2 regions of the [Rhizobium] kunmingense genome follow, and region 2 is predicted to be linked to the other one. Evidence: riboswitches for the same ligand, from Rfam matches in the RefSeq annotation. Region 2 holds a riboswitch; the other holds the start of a gene.
The links. A riboswitch is a leader RNA that binds a small molecule or an ion and turns the genes downstream of it on or off. The one in region 2 is predicted to bind cobalamin.
Positions count from the first base shown of each region.

Region 1: linked by a shared signal. The riboswitch ahead of AC0JZ4_RS21155 (ABC transporter substrate-binding protein) and the one ahead of nrdH (glutaredoxin-like protein NrdH) in region 2 are both predicted to bind cobalamin.

Region 1 is NZ_CDRNXG010000002.1:582,675-588,662, forward strand. It holds gene AC0JZ4_RS21135 (anti-sigma factor family protein) at 1-507, opposite strand, end outside; gene AC0JZ4_RS21140 (sigma-70 family RNA polymerase sigma factor) at 500-1,030, opposite strand; gene AC0JZ4_RS21145 (DedA family protein) at 1,609-2,127, shown strand; gene AC0JZ4_RS21150 (class I SAM-dependent methyltransferase) at 2,387-3,061, shown strand; cobalamin riboswitch at 3,097-3,290, shown strand; gene AC0JZ4_RS21155 (ABC transporter substrate-binding protein) at 3,436-4,452, shown strand; gene AC0JZ4_RS21160 (FecCD family ABC transporter permease) at 4,458-5,510, shown strand; gene AC0JZ4_RS21165 (ABC transporter ATP-binding protein) at 5,507-5,988, shown strand, end outside.
Region 2 is NZ_CDRNXG010000002.1:1,248,569-1,254,556, forward strand. It holds gene AC0JZ4_RS24130 (amino acid ABC transporter ATP-binding protein) at 1-724, opposite strand, end outside; gene AC0JZ4_RS24135 (amino acid ABC transporter permease) at 737-1,519, opposite strand; gene AC0JZ4_RS24140 (amino acid ABC transporter permease) at 1,516-2,262, opposite strand; gene AC0JZ4_RS24145 (transporter substrate-binding domain-containing protein) at 2,285-3,121, opposite strand; cobalamin riboswitch at 3,466-3,684, shown strand; gene nrdH (glutaredoxin-like protein NrdH) at 3,928-4,161, shown strand; gene nrdI (class Ib ribonucleoside-diphosphate reductase assembly flavoprotein NrdI) at 4,167-4,592, shown strand; gene nrdE (class 1b ribonucleoside-diphosphate reductase subunit alpha) at 4,625-5,988, shown strand, end outside.

The DNA.
Region 1 (5,988 bases), 670 kb from region 2:
GACCTGCCAATCGTCCGGGAGCTCTGGCATGGCTATTGCGGTTGCGGCGCGAATTTCGTCGCGATCGTAGGCCTTCACCTCTGGCTGGGATTGCATGCCGGCGCGAACCAAGGATGTCCGATGCGCGCGGATGGCCTGCTCGACGAAGGCGGGGGGATGCGCAGACGCGTTTACCTCACGGGTTCCGAGAGATGTGTTGGCAAACCAGCCCACCGAGACAAGCAGACCGACGGCCGCGATCTTCTGGAAGGTCGCCCACATGCGCGCATCCGAAAGCCCGGTCTCAAGCCGGCGAGCAGCATGCCGGGTCTGCGGTGTGCAACTGGCATTTTCCATCGACATGGCAAGCTTCAGGGTCGATCGAACGGTGAGGTCCGTCATGACACGGGTGGCTGCGTCCGGATTTTTCGACAGGAAGGATTCGACACGCACGCGCCCAGCCGGATCGATTTGGCCATCGACATAGGCGTCCAGATCGGCTTCGGAAATAGGTACGGTCTCAGTCATTGCCGCCTCCAACGATGTGTAGATGGATGGGATTTCTCGGAGTATTCTCAAAATCGCGCAGCGCCGCCCGTGCTCGCGAGACCCGAGACATCAAGGTGCCGACAGGAACATCGAGAAGCTCTGCAGCCTGCTGATAGGACATGTCCTCGATCGCGATCAGGTGAAGCGCTTCGCGTTGATCTTCCGGCGGAGTGTCGAATGCGGACCGAATTTGTGCGAGGCGAACACCATGCTCCTGATGGGCAGGATGGGATGTTTCAATCTCGGCGTTTACGGCCATCTCCCGCCGTGTGCGGGATAAAGAGCTTCTGACACGATCGATATGGGTGTTGTGAAGGATAGACAGAAGCCAATTGCGCAGGTTGGCGCCGCGGCGGAAGCTCGAGCGCCGCTCATACGCGCGTATCAAAGTGTCGTGGACGAGGTCCTCGGCATCAGCCGGATTGCGCGCAAGCGAACGCGCATAGCGCTTCAATGCGCTGAGTTGGCCTAGAACGTCGAACATGCGTCTCCTGTCATCCATGATCAGATATACGGAGCCAATTTTCTTTTGCTTGCATGGTGCGACGAAAAAAATCGACTGCGGTTGATAGGAGCCTGCTCAGAACCGTGAAATCGACTGCCACCTGGAAATTTTTCGATTGGCGTTGCAATTTTTTCCGGGTGGGCTCCGTATACTCCAGCATGAGACACATTCACCAGCTAGCCCGGCCGCATTTATTGGCTCCAAAAATATGCCACAAGCTCGATGGCGCGGTTCAACGCACTCGATCAGCCCGGACCCATTGAGCCTTGGCCGGCACCAACGCCGATCCCTTTCCCCTACGAAGCGAGACCGTCGATGACAGCGACCAAGGATAACTTTTTCAAGCCGGGTAGAGACGAAGATGAGCCTGCCTCGAATAGAGCGCCCGGAGCACTGGATATCGTGGAAGCAGAGGCGGCGGCGCGGGCGGAGAAGACCAAGCGTCTGCGCGAAGCCCGACTACAGTCCGCGTCATCGAGTTCAGGCCGTCCCTAAACGACTTGCGGATTTTGCTCATCAGCCTCGCGATTGATATTTTCACGCTCTTCAGTGCTTAGCACCCTCGGATGTTTTTAATGCAGGAAATCACTGCCCCGATCGTCAATTTTCTGAACGAATACCCCGAGTGGGCCGCAATCGTGGTTGGGCTGACAGCCTTCTGCGAGTCTCTGTTCATTGTCGGCGTGCTCTTCCCGGCTACTCCTATTCTGCTCGTCGTCGGTGGGATGCTTGCGGCGGGTACTGCCGATCCAGCTCCCGTGCTCGCTGCTGCCATATTCGGGGCCGTCACGGGTGACATCGTTTCCTATCTGATCGGCAAAAAATCAGGCCGGCGCATCACGTTCAGCCCGGCAGCGAAGCGGCATAGGACAAGCATTGCGAAGGCCCGTGTTTTCTTTCGGAAGCATGGGATGCTCGCAGTGTTCATGGGGCGGTTCTTCGGGCCGCTGAGAGCGACTGTACCGTTTGTTGCTGGTATGATGCATATGAAACAAGCGAAGTTCCAAGCGGCCAACATCGCCTCGGCCGTTATTTGGGCGCTCGTCATGCTGATGCCCGGGTGGATGGCGGTTGAAGGATATCAATCCCTGTAGCGAGGTGACCACTCTGTTCACGCAGCGAGTTACGCGCACATAATGCAACGATGTCGCGTAATTAGCCCTACGTCATGAAGATAGAGCGTTGATAAGCGTAAGCACATTTAACGGACTTGAGGGGCGATACCCATCAGGAGCTGCGAAAAACGCAGGCTTGGGCGTAGCGCGGAGTAACTTCCGCCGATAGCATGGCCGGATCATAAGTACCTATTACCCAAGTCGAGTAATCGAGCGATAATGATATTGGAAGTGACGTATGAAAGCTGCCCCCAACACTGCCAAAGCCATGTCCGAACATTGGAATGGGCGGGCAAACCGCTTCAACAGTGCGGCATCGCACAAGCGTAACTATGACGATTGGAAAAGCGTGTTTTCGGCGGCGCTTGAGGGAGATGCCCGGACCGCAATCGATCTTGGAAGCGGCACGGGTGCGTGCGCATTGTTGCTCGCGGAGCTGGGCCATCGGGTCATCGCAGTGGATGGTTCAGAGGGGATGTTGTCTCACGCCCGTCAGGATGCCGAGGCCCGTGGCCTCGACCTGACCTTTGTTCATTCGACGATGGACGATGCCGAAATTCCTGACGCAAGCGTTGATATCGTTACTTTGCGCAATGTTCTCTGGACGCTTGAGAACCCCGCGGGTGCGCTGTCCCTGGCTAACCGCATCCTGAAACCGGGTGGCAAGCTTCTGGTTTCAGACGGCCTATGGTTCCTACATCGCGACAACGACAGCGCGGCCGAGTTCGGCAACGAACTGCCCTTTTTCAATGGCCTGACGGATATTGATGCGCGTGCACTGCTGCACGAGACCGGTTTCGGCGAGGTGCAGTCCTGGAAGCATCTCTTTGAGACGCATCCCTATGGTGCCGTCTATGACGACAGCAGCCGCATGATCGACTATTTCGTGCTGACCGCGACAAAGCCGTCCTGATCCGCGACGCAGGCTTGCGCAACGGTCTCAAGCCTGTATAGCTTGCCGCCGTCGGTTCCCGAAAGGGACGAACAGGGAATTCGGGACGGAGCAATCCGTCAAACGAAACTGCCCCCGCAACTGTAGGCGGCGAGCATCCTTTCATCGGCCACTGGGCGATTGTGCCCGGGAAGGCGAGAGGAGGCGTTGACCCGTCAGTCAGGAGACCTGCCGACATCGAGTAACGTAACGCCGGCGGGGTGTCCGGAGGAGGAAGCGGATGTTTGCAGCGTCTTTGCGTGCTGTTCCGAATGGCGGTGAAAACCGGCAGGCGGATTTTCCGTGCCATCTTGATGATCCCCGATCGGGTCCATTTCACTGACCGGAGATTGATCATGACGAAACTCAAGGCAGCTCTTGCCTTCTCGGCCCTCCTGTTCGCCAGTTCCGGCGCCTATGCCGGCTCAACCACATATCCGCTCAAGATCAGCAATTGCGGTCAGGAACTGACCTTCAACGCTGCGCCGAAGAGCGTCGCTGCCGTTGGCCAGTCGACGACGGAAATGCTGTATGCACTTGGCCTTGGCGACAAGGTTGTTGGCACGTCGGTCTGGTTCAACGAGGTTTTGCCGGAGTTCAAGGACGTCAATGCCAAGGCTCCGCGTCTGGCAGACAACCATCCGGGCTTCGAGGCCGTGGCGGCCAAGAAGCCGGAATTGGTGACGACCCAGTTCGAGGTTCATGTCGGCCCGCAGGGCGTGGTCGGCACGCGCCAGCAGTTCAACGAGCTTGGTATCAACGTCTACGCCATGCCGGCGGATTGCGTCGGCAAGGACAACCTTTCGGGCGGTGACGGCGCACGTAAGACGCCATTCTCGATCGATACAGTTTACCGCGCCGTCGATGAACTCTCGACGATTTTCGATGTGCAGGACCGCGGCAACAAGGTTGAAGAGCAGCTTCGTTCACGGGTCGACGCGGCTGCGGCCAAAGCCAAGGCACTCGATCTGAAAAACGTCTCCGCGGTCTTCTGGTTCTCGAGCGCCGACATCGAACTCGATCCCTTCGTTGCCGGTCAAAAGGGCATTCCGGGCTTCATCATGAACACGCTCGGCGTGAAGAACGTGGTAGAGAGCGATGAGGAATATCCATCCGTTGGTTGGGAAACTATCGCCAAGGCCAACCCGGATGTCATCATCATCGCACGTATGGATCGCCGCCGCTATCCGGCCGATGACTATCAGGTGAAGCTCGATTACCTCAAGAGTGACCCGGTGACCCGCGAAATGAAGGCCGTCAAGGAGGGCAGCATTGTCGTGGTCGATGCTCATGCCGTCCATGCGGGCATTCGAATTCCAGCCGGTATCGAGGCTGTCGCCGACGCGCTTGAAGACATCAAGGGCAAGCAGTGACGGATATCGTGGTCGAGCGGAACGGACAGATTCCCATACGCCGGATCGGTTATCTGATTGGCTCCGTTCTCCTGCTCCTCATTGCCATCGCGTTGGGCGTCTCCGTCGGGGAGACGTCCATGCCGATCCATCTTGTCGGCCAGACATTGGTCAACAAGATGTTTGGCGCAACCTATCTCGTTGATCCGATCGATGCGGGTATCATCTGGAACTATCGGCTGACGCGCGCCATCGTGGCGGCCTGCTGCGGTGCGTCGCTGGCCGTGTCCGGCGTGGTTCTGCAGGCCATGCTGCGCAATGCGCTGGCCGACCCCTATATTCTCGGCATCTCCGCCGGTGCTTCAACGGGTGCGGTCACCATTCTGATCCTCGGCATCGGCGGTGGGCTTCTTTCTCTGCCCATCGGTGCCTTTGCCGGCTCGCTGATTGCCTTTCTGCTGGTCATCATGCTGGCGCGCGCCGCAGGTGGCGGTGTCGGCATCCAAGCGACCGGACTTGTCATTCTCGCCGGCATTGCCGGTTCGCAGCTCTTCAACGCACTGACCTCGTTCATCATCACTCGTTCCGCTAATGCCGAGCAGGTGCGCGGTGTGATGTTCTGGCTGATGGGGAACCTCAGCGGCGTGCGCTGGAACGATGTATTTCTTGCTGTCCCGATCGCCATTCTGGGTGTCTGCGTCTGCATATGGCATCGCCGGGCACTCGATGCCTTCACTTTCGGCGCAGACTCTGCGGCCTCACTCGGCGTGCCGGTTCGCAAGGTACAGGCGATCGTCATCGGAACGGCGGCGATGATAACCGCAGTCATGGTCAGCATCGTCGGTTCGATCGGTTTCGTCGGCATCGTCATACCCCATGCCGCCCGCTTCCTCGTCGGGCCACGCCACGCCCGGCTCCTGCCGGTCTCGGCACTGATGGGAGCCGTGTTTCTCGTGCTGGCCGATATCGGCTCGCGGGTGCTCGTGCCCAATCAGGTCCTGCCGATCGGCGTCATCACCGCCCTTGTCGGCGCACCGGGGTTTGCCCTCATCCTCATTCGCGGAAGGCGCATTCGATGATCCTGGCGGCTGAAGATTTAAGCTGGAAGGTGCGAGGCAGCAGCATCGTGGAAGATGTTTCTTTTGACGTACGGGAGGGAGAGACGCTTGGACTTATCGGTCCCAACGGTTCCGGCAAATCGACGCTGCTGAAACTGCTGGCCGGCATCCTCACACCCTCTTCCGGAACAGTCATTCTGCAGAAGCAGCCCATGGCGCGGATGAACCGGCAGCAGGTTGGCCAGACCCTGGCATTTGTTGAGCAGCAAAGCGATACGCTTGAGCGCTTGACTGTCCGGGACGCTGTCGAACTTGGCCGGACGGCGTGGTTGTCGGCACTGCAGCCGTGGTCAGCAAGGGATGACAAGATCGTCGCCGAGGCCTTGCGACAGGTCGATATGGCCGACATGGAAAAGCGGTCGTGGCATACGCTGTCAGGTGGCGAAAAACAGCGCGTTCATATCGCCCGCGCGCTCGCGCAGCAGCCAAAAATCTTGCT
Region 2 (5,988 bases):
TGCGCGGATTGTCGGAATGGTGAAAGATCTGCTGCGGCGAGCCGTGATCGACGATCAGGCCGTTTTCGGTGAAGACGACCGTATCGCTGATCTCTTCGGCGAAACGCATTTCATGGGTGACGAGAATGCTGGTCATGCCGTCGCGGATGAGGTCGCGGATCACCCACAGAACCTCGCCCACGGTTTCCGGGTCGAGCGCCGAGGTGACTTCGTCGAACAGGACGAGTTCCGGTTTCATGGCAAGCGCACGCGCAATCGCCACGCGCTGCTGCTGACCGCCGGACAGCTGGCCCGGATAGGCATCGGCCTTTTCCGACAGCCGCACTTTTTCCAGCAGTTCGCGGGCAAGCTTTACGGTGGCGGTTTTGTCGGCGCCGAGAATGCGGGTGGGCGCCAGCACGATGTTTTCGAGCACGGTCAGATGCGGGAAGAGATTGTATTGCTGGAAGACGATGCCGACGCGCTTGCGCAACTCGATCCGTTCGCTTTCCTTCGTCAGCTCGTCCACGCGCGTGCCGGCAACGGTGATCCTGCCGCGCTGCGGCGTCACCAGCGCATTGATGCAGCGCAGGAGCGTCGACTTGCCCGATCCGGACGGACCGATGATCGAAACCGCATCGCCCTTGTTGATGGTCAGGTCGATGCCCTTCAGCACCTGCGTCTGGCCGAAGGACAGATGAACGTCTTCCAGCTTCACGATCGCGGTGTCGGCGGATGTAGTCATGATCAAATTCCTTCAGCCCGCATTGAAGCGCTGTTCGAGGCGGCGTGTCAGGCGGGAAATCGGGTAGCAAAGCGTAAAAAAGGCGGCCATCACCACGACATAGGCGATGATGGTGAAATCGAGCCGGCGCACGGCGGTGCTGGCATCGGTCGCCGCATGCATGAGTTCATGCACGCCGACCAGCGAAGCAAGCGAGGTGCCCATGGCCATCGACGAGGCGACATTCATCCAGGGCGGCAGCGAGCGTCGCACGCATTGCGGCAGGATGACGTAACGGAGTGCCTGGATGCGCGAACAACCCAGCCCCTTGGTGGCTTCCCACTGTGTCGTGGGAATGGACAGAACGGCGCCACGGGTGATTTCGGCGATATAGGCGCTGGAGAGGATGGCAAGGCCGATCACCGCCTTGACCCAATCGGGAAACGGCAGGTAGTTGCCGAACACGACGATCTCGAACGGGAAAATGTAGGTGGTGGCGAAGATCAGCACCAGTGCCGGGGCATTGCGGAAGATCTGCACATAGGTTGCGGCCGGCCAGCGGACGAACCAGTAGGGGGCGAGCTGCATCAGGCCCAAAAGCACGCCGGCCGTGGTGCCGAGCGTGATGGCGCAGACGGCGATGAGGATGTTCATCGAAAAGCCGGAGGCGAGATAGGGGATCCACTCCACCAGTTCGCGGCCGAGCGACAGGTCGATCAACGACCAGACGACGACCAGCAGCGGCAGGGCCACGAAGCCGACATAGCGCAGTACGAGGCTGCTTTTTCTGGGTGTCTGTATCGCTGTCATGCTCATAGCCCGTACCCCGAAATGGCGAGCCTGCGCTCCACCCATTGGCCGATGCGGGCCACGACGAAATTAATCAGGCTGAAGAAGGCGAGAAGCACGATCATCAGCTCCACGACATTGTCGCGCTGCGTCCAGACCATGATCGAGGCATAGGTGATTTCGCTGACCGCGATGGCATTGCCGACGGTGGTGGATTTGACGAGGTTGATCAGCCCGTTGACGATCGCCGGCAGAGAGGCCCGGAAGGCGAGCGGGATCTGTACGTAACGCAGGATTTCGAACTGGCTGAAGCCCATGCCGCGCGCGGCCTCGATCATCGAGGCCGGCACGGATTCGATGCCGGCGCGGATGGCTTCCGCATGGAGGGCGGCGATATGCAGGCCGACGACCGCCACAACCCAGAAGAACGGCGAAAGCGGGTTGTTCTGGGCGCCGCCGAACAGGTTGGAGACGACGGTGTTGAGGACGAGAAAGCTGAACATCAGCTGCACCAGCGTCGGCGTGTTGCGGGTCAGTTCCACGAACGCGCGCACGGGTGCAGAAAGCCACAGCCTGCCCGAGGTGAGGCAGCCGGCGAAGATCAGGCCAAAAATCAGGCTGACGGGAATGGTGACGGCAACCAGATAGAGCGTGGTGATGAACCCGTCACGCCAGATCTGCGCCTCGTAGCCCGTCGCCAGAAACTCGTAATTGAGGCCCAGCCTGCCCGTCAGATCGACGAACAGGCTGGTAAGGTTCATATCCTGCATGTGGCTTTACCGCAGCTTCCGCTTACTGGGCGGCGGAAAGCTTCTTGTTCTCTTCCTCGAGATACTTGGTGTTGAGCAAACGGTTGGCCTTGGCCAGCTCAAGCATCTTGCCGGAAGCATGCAGCTTCTTGACGGCTTCATCAAGTGCAGTCTGCGTGTCTGCCTCGCCCTTGCGCAGCCAGATGACGCTATCGGACGGGATCAGTTCGGTCGGGAAGGGGATGGCATAGTCCTTCCATTCGTCAGCCCGGTCTACCAGCAGCAGGCCGACGGTCGCGCCGACATGGACTGCAGCGACGCAATTGCCGCCCTGCAACGCCAGCAGCGATTCCGGCTGGCTGGGGAGACCCTTGACGACGGCGCCATATTCTTCCGCCAGCGGCTGCGCGTAGTTGGAGCCCTGCGAGATGCAGACCGGCTTACCCTTGAGGTCGGCCCAGTCCTTAAGGCCGCTGTCCTTGCGCACTACGGCAGCACCGCCGGCGCGGTCGTAAGGTGTCGGCACGTAGTCGAGAACCTTGGCGCGCTCTTCGGTATACTGCATGTTGGCGATAAGGATATCGACCTTGCCCTGCTGCAGGAACTGGACACGGTTGGGCGGCGTCACCGTCACCGTTTCCAGCTCTACGCCGAGATCGGCTGCCAGCGCCTTGGCGATATCGACATTGTAACCCTTCTGCTCCTGCGACTTCGGATCGATGAAGCCGAACGGTGCGCCCGAGAGGATGACGCCGACGGTGAGCTTGCCGCGGCCCTTGATACGATCCAGCGTCGCATCGGCAGAGGCCTGGGTGGCGGCCAGCGTCGCGATCGACAGGGCAAGTCCGAAAACGGTTTTGGTGACGGCTTTGACAAACATCAAATGGCTCCTTGTTTGGCGCGCAACTTAACCAAAGCTCAAAGTCGCCACGAGAAACGATGTTCCACAATTGATCCTTTTCGGAGAAAGGGCCGCCATCCTGAGCCGCAAAGGAAATGCTTTTTTCTCACGTCTCTGCCTTGCTGCCGCGATCGACAAGACGCACGTCTCTGGCGAGAGGGAAAACTCGATGGCCGTTTGACCACACGCGGCCTCCATGCGCTTTCCCGGTGGAGTGCCTGCGGAGGCAATGATTGTCGGGCGGTCATTGTGGCGATCGGCAGATTTCGAAACTTCCCTGAGGATGAGGCTTCATAGTTGTTGACGGATTTTCCGTCTCGTCTACTATATCTAGTGTTCGAGGTTCTTCCGATTCGCATCGGAAGCTAAGACGGGAATACGGTGCGTGAGGCCCTGAAAGGCCGAGCAATGCCGAAGCTGCCCCCGCAACTGTAAGCGGCGAGCATCCGGTCGATTTGTCCACTGACGCATAAGGCGTTGGGAAGGCGGATCGGATGCGACGACCCGCGAGCCAGGAGACCTGCCTCAAGCGAAAACGTCCACGGGCGGGGTGTCCGGAAGGTAGCGTGAGCGTGCGGGATGTTTCCGTGCGTGCGCCTTCCCCGGCAGTCCGCATGAGCCACTTCGGGGTGAAGTCCATGAGTTCGAGTTTCCATATACGTCAGCGCGAATGACGGGCGTTTAAGCGTCCGGCAAGCGTCAGCGTCTGCCTTCATCTCAGGTTATTTGCCCGGACATCTGCGGATGTCCGAGTGCTTTGTCGCGCCTATCAACAAGGGACCATCATGATGATTACCGTCTACAGCAAGCCCGCCTGCGTTCAGTGCACGGCGACCACCCGCGCGCTCGATCGCCAGGGGATCGACTACAGCGTCGTCGACGTTTCCGTCGACGCGGAAGCCTATGAGCTGGTGCAGGGCCTCGGCTATCGGCAGGTGCCGGTCGTAGTCGCCGGCGAGCAGCATTGGGCGGGGTTCCGCCCCGACATGATCAGCAGCCTGTTGCCCGCCATGGCGTGAGCGGGATGGGTGGCCTGATCTATTTTTCCACCAAGTCGGAAAACACCCACCGTTTCGTCGAAAAACTGGGGCTTGGCGCCCTACGCATCCCGATCGACAGCGATGATGCGCTCGCAGCCGACGCCCCCTTTGTTCTGATCGTCCCGACCTATGGCGGCGGCGAGAACAGGGGCGCTGTGCCCAAACAGGTGATCCGCTTTCTCAACGACGCGGACAACCGCAAGCAAATCCGCGGCGTGATTGCCGCCGGCAACACAAACTTCGGTGCCGCCTTCGGCCGCGCCGGCGACATTATCTCCGCCAAGTGCACGGTGCCGCTACTCTATCGGTTCGAGCTTCTCGGCACTGCGGAGGATGTCGATCACGTCAAACACGGATTGGAACGATTTTGGACGCGACAAGCTCTATTACAATGCGGGATGGGAGCGTGAAGTCCTCCGCCTCTTCCCAGCCGAAAGCGTCGATGAAGGCGGCCGAGGCCGGGCTCGACTATCACGCGCTCAACGCCATGCTCAATCTCTACGACGAGAATGGCAGGATCCAGCTCGACAGGGACCGCGAGGCGGCGAAGCAGTATTTTCTTCAGCACGTGAACCAGAATACCGTGTTCTTCCACAATCTCAGGGAGAAGCTCGATTACCTGGTGACGGAAGGCTATTACGAGCAGGAGGTTCTGGACCAGTATGCGTTCAATTTCGTCCGCGACCTGTTCGACCATGCCTATGAGAGAAAATTCCGTTTCCCCACCTTCCTCGGCGCGTTCAAATATTACACCTCCTACACGCTGAAGACCTTTGACGGAAAACGCTATCTGGAGCGTTACGAAGACCGTATCTGCATGGTGGCGCTGGCGCTGGCGCGCGGTAACGAGGCGCTTGCCCGCGATATGGTCGACGAAATCATTTCCGGCCGTTTCCAGCCGGCGACGCCGACCTTTCTCAATGCCGGCAAGAAGCAGCGCGGCGAGCTGGTGTCCTGCTTCCTGCTGCGGATCGAAGACAATATGGAGAGCATCGCGCGCGGCATCAATTCGGCGCTGCAGCTTTCCAAGCGCGGCGGCGGTGTCGCCTTGTCGCTCACCAACCTTCGCGAAGCCGGAGCACCGATCAAGCAGATCGAGAACCAGTCATCCGGTGTCATTCCAGTGATGAAGCTGCTGGAGGATTCCTTCTCCTACGCCAACCAGCTGGGTGCGCGTCAGGGCGCGGGTGCCGTCTACCTCAACGCCCACCATCCCGACATCATGCGCTTCCTCGATACCAAGCGCGAGAATGCAGATGAAAAGATCCGCATCAAGACGCTGTCGCTCGGCGTCGTGGTGCCCGACATCACGTTCGAACTCGCCAAGAACAACGAGGATATGTACCTGTTCTCGCCCTATGACGTGGAACGCGTCTATGGCGTCGCGTTCAGCGAGATCTCGGTGACGGAAAAATACGAGGAGATGGTTGCCGACAGCCGGATCAAAAAGAAGAAGATCAAGGCCCGCGAATTCTTCCAGGTGATCGCCGAAATCCAGTTCGAAAGCGGCTATCCCTACATCATGTTCGAGGACACGGTGAACCGTGCCAACCCGATTGCCGGGCGTATCACCATGAGCAATCTGTGCTCCGAAATCCTGCAGGTCAGCGATGCCAGCACTTATGGCGCCGATCTTTCCTACGAGCATATGGGCAAGGATATTTCCTGCAATCTCGGCTCGCTCAATATCGCGGCAGCGATGGACAGTGCCGATTTCGGCAAAACGATCGAGACCGCGATCCGGGCGCTGACGGCGGTCTCCGACATGAGCGACATCACCTCGGTGCCTTCGGTTGCCAAGGGCAA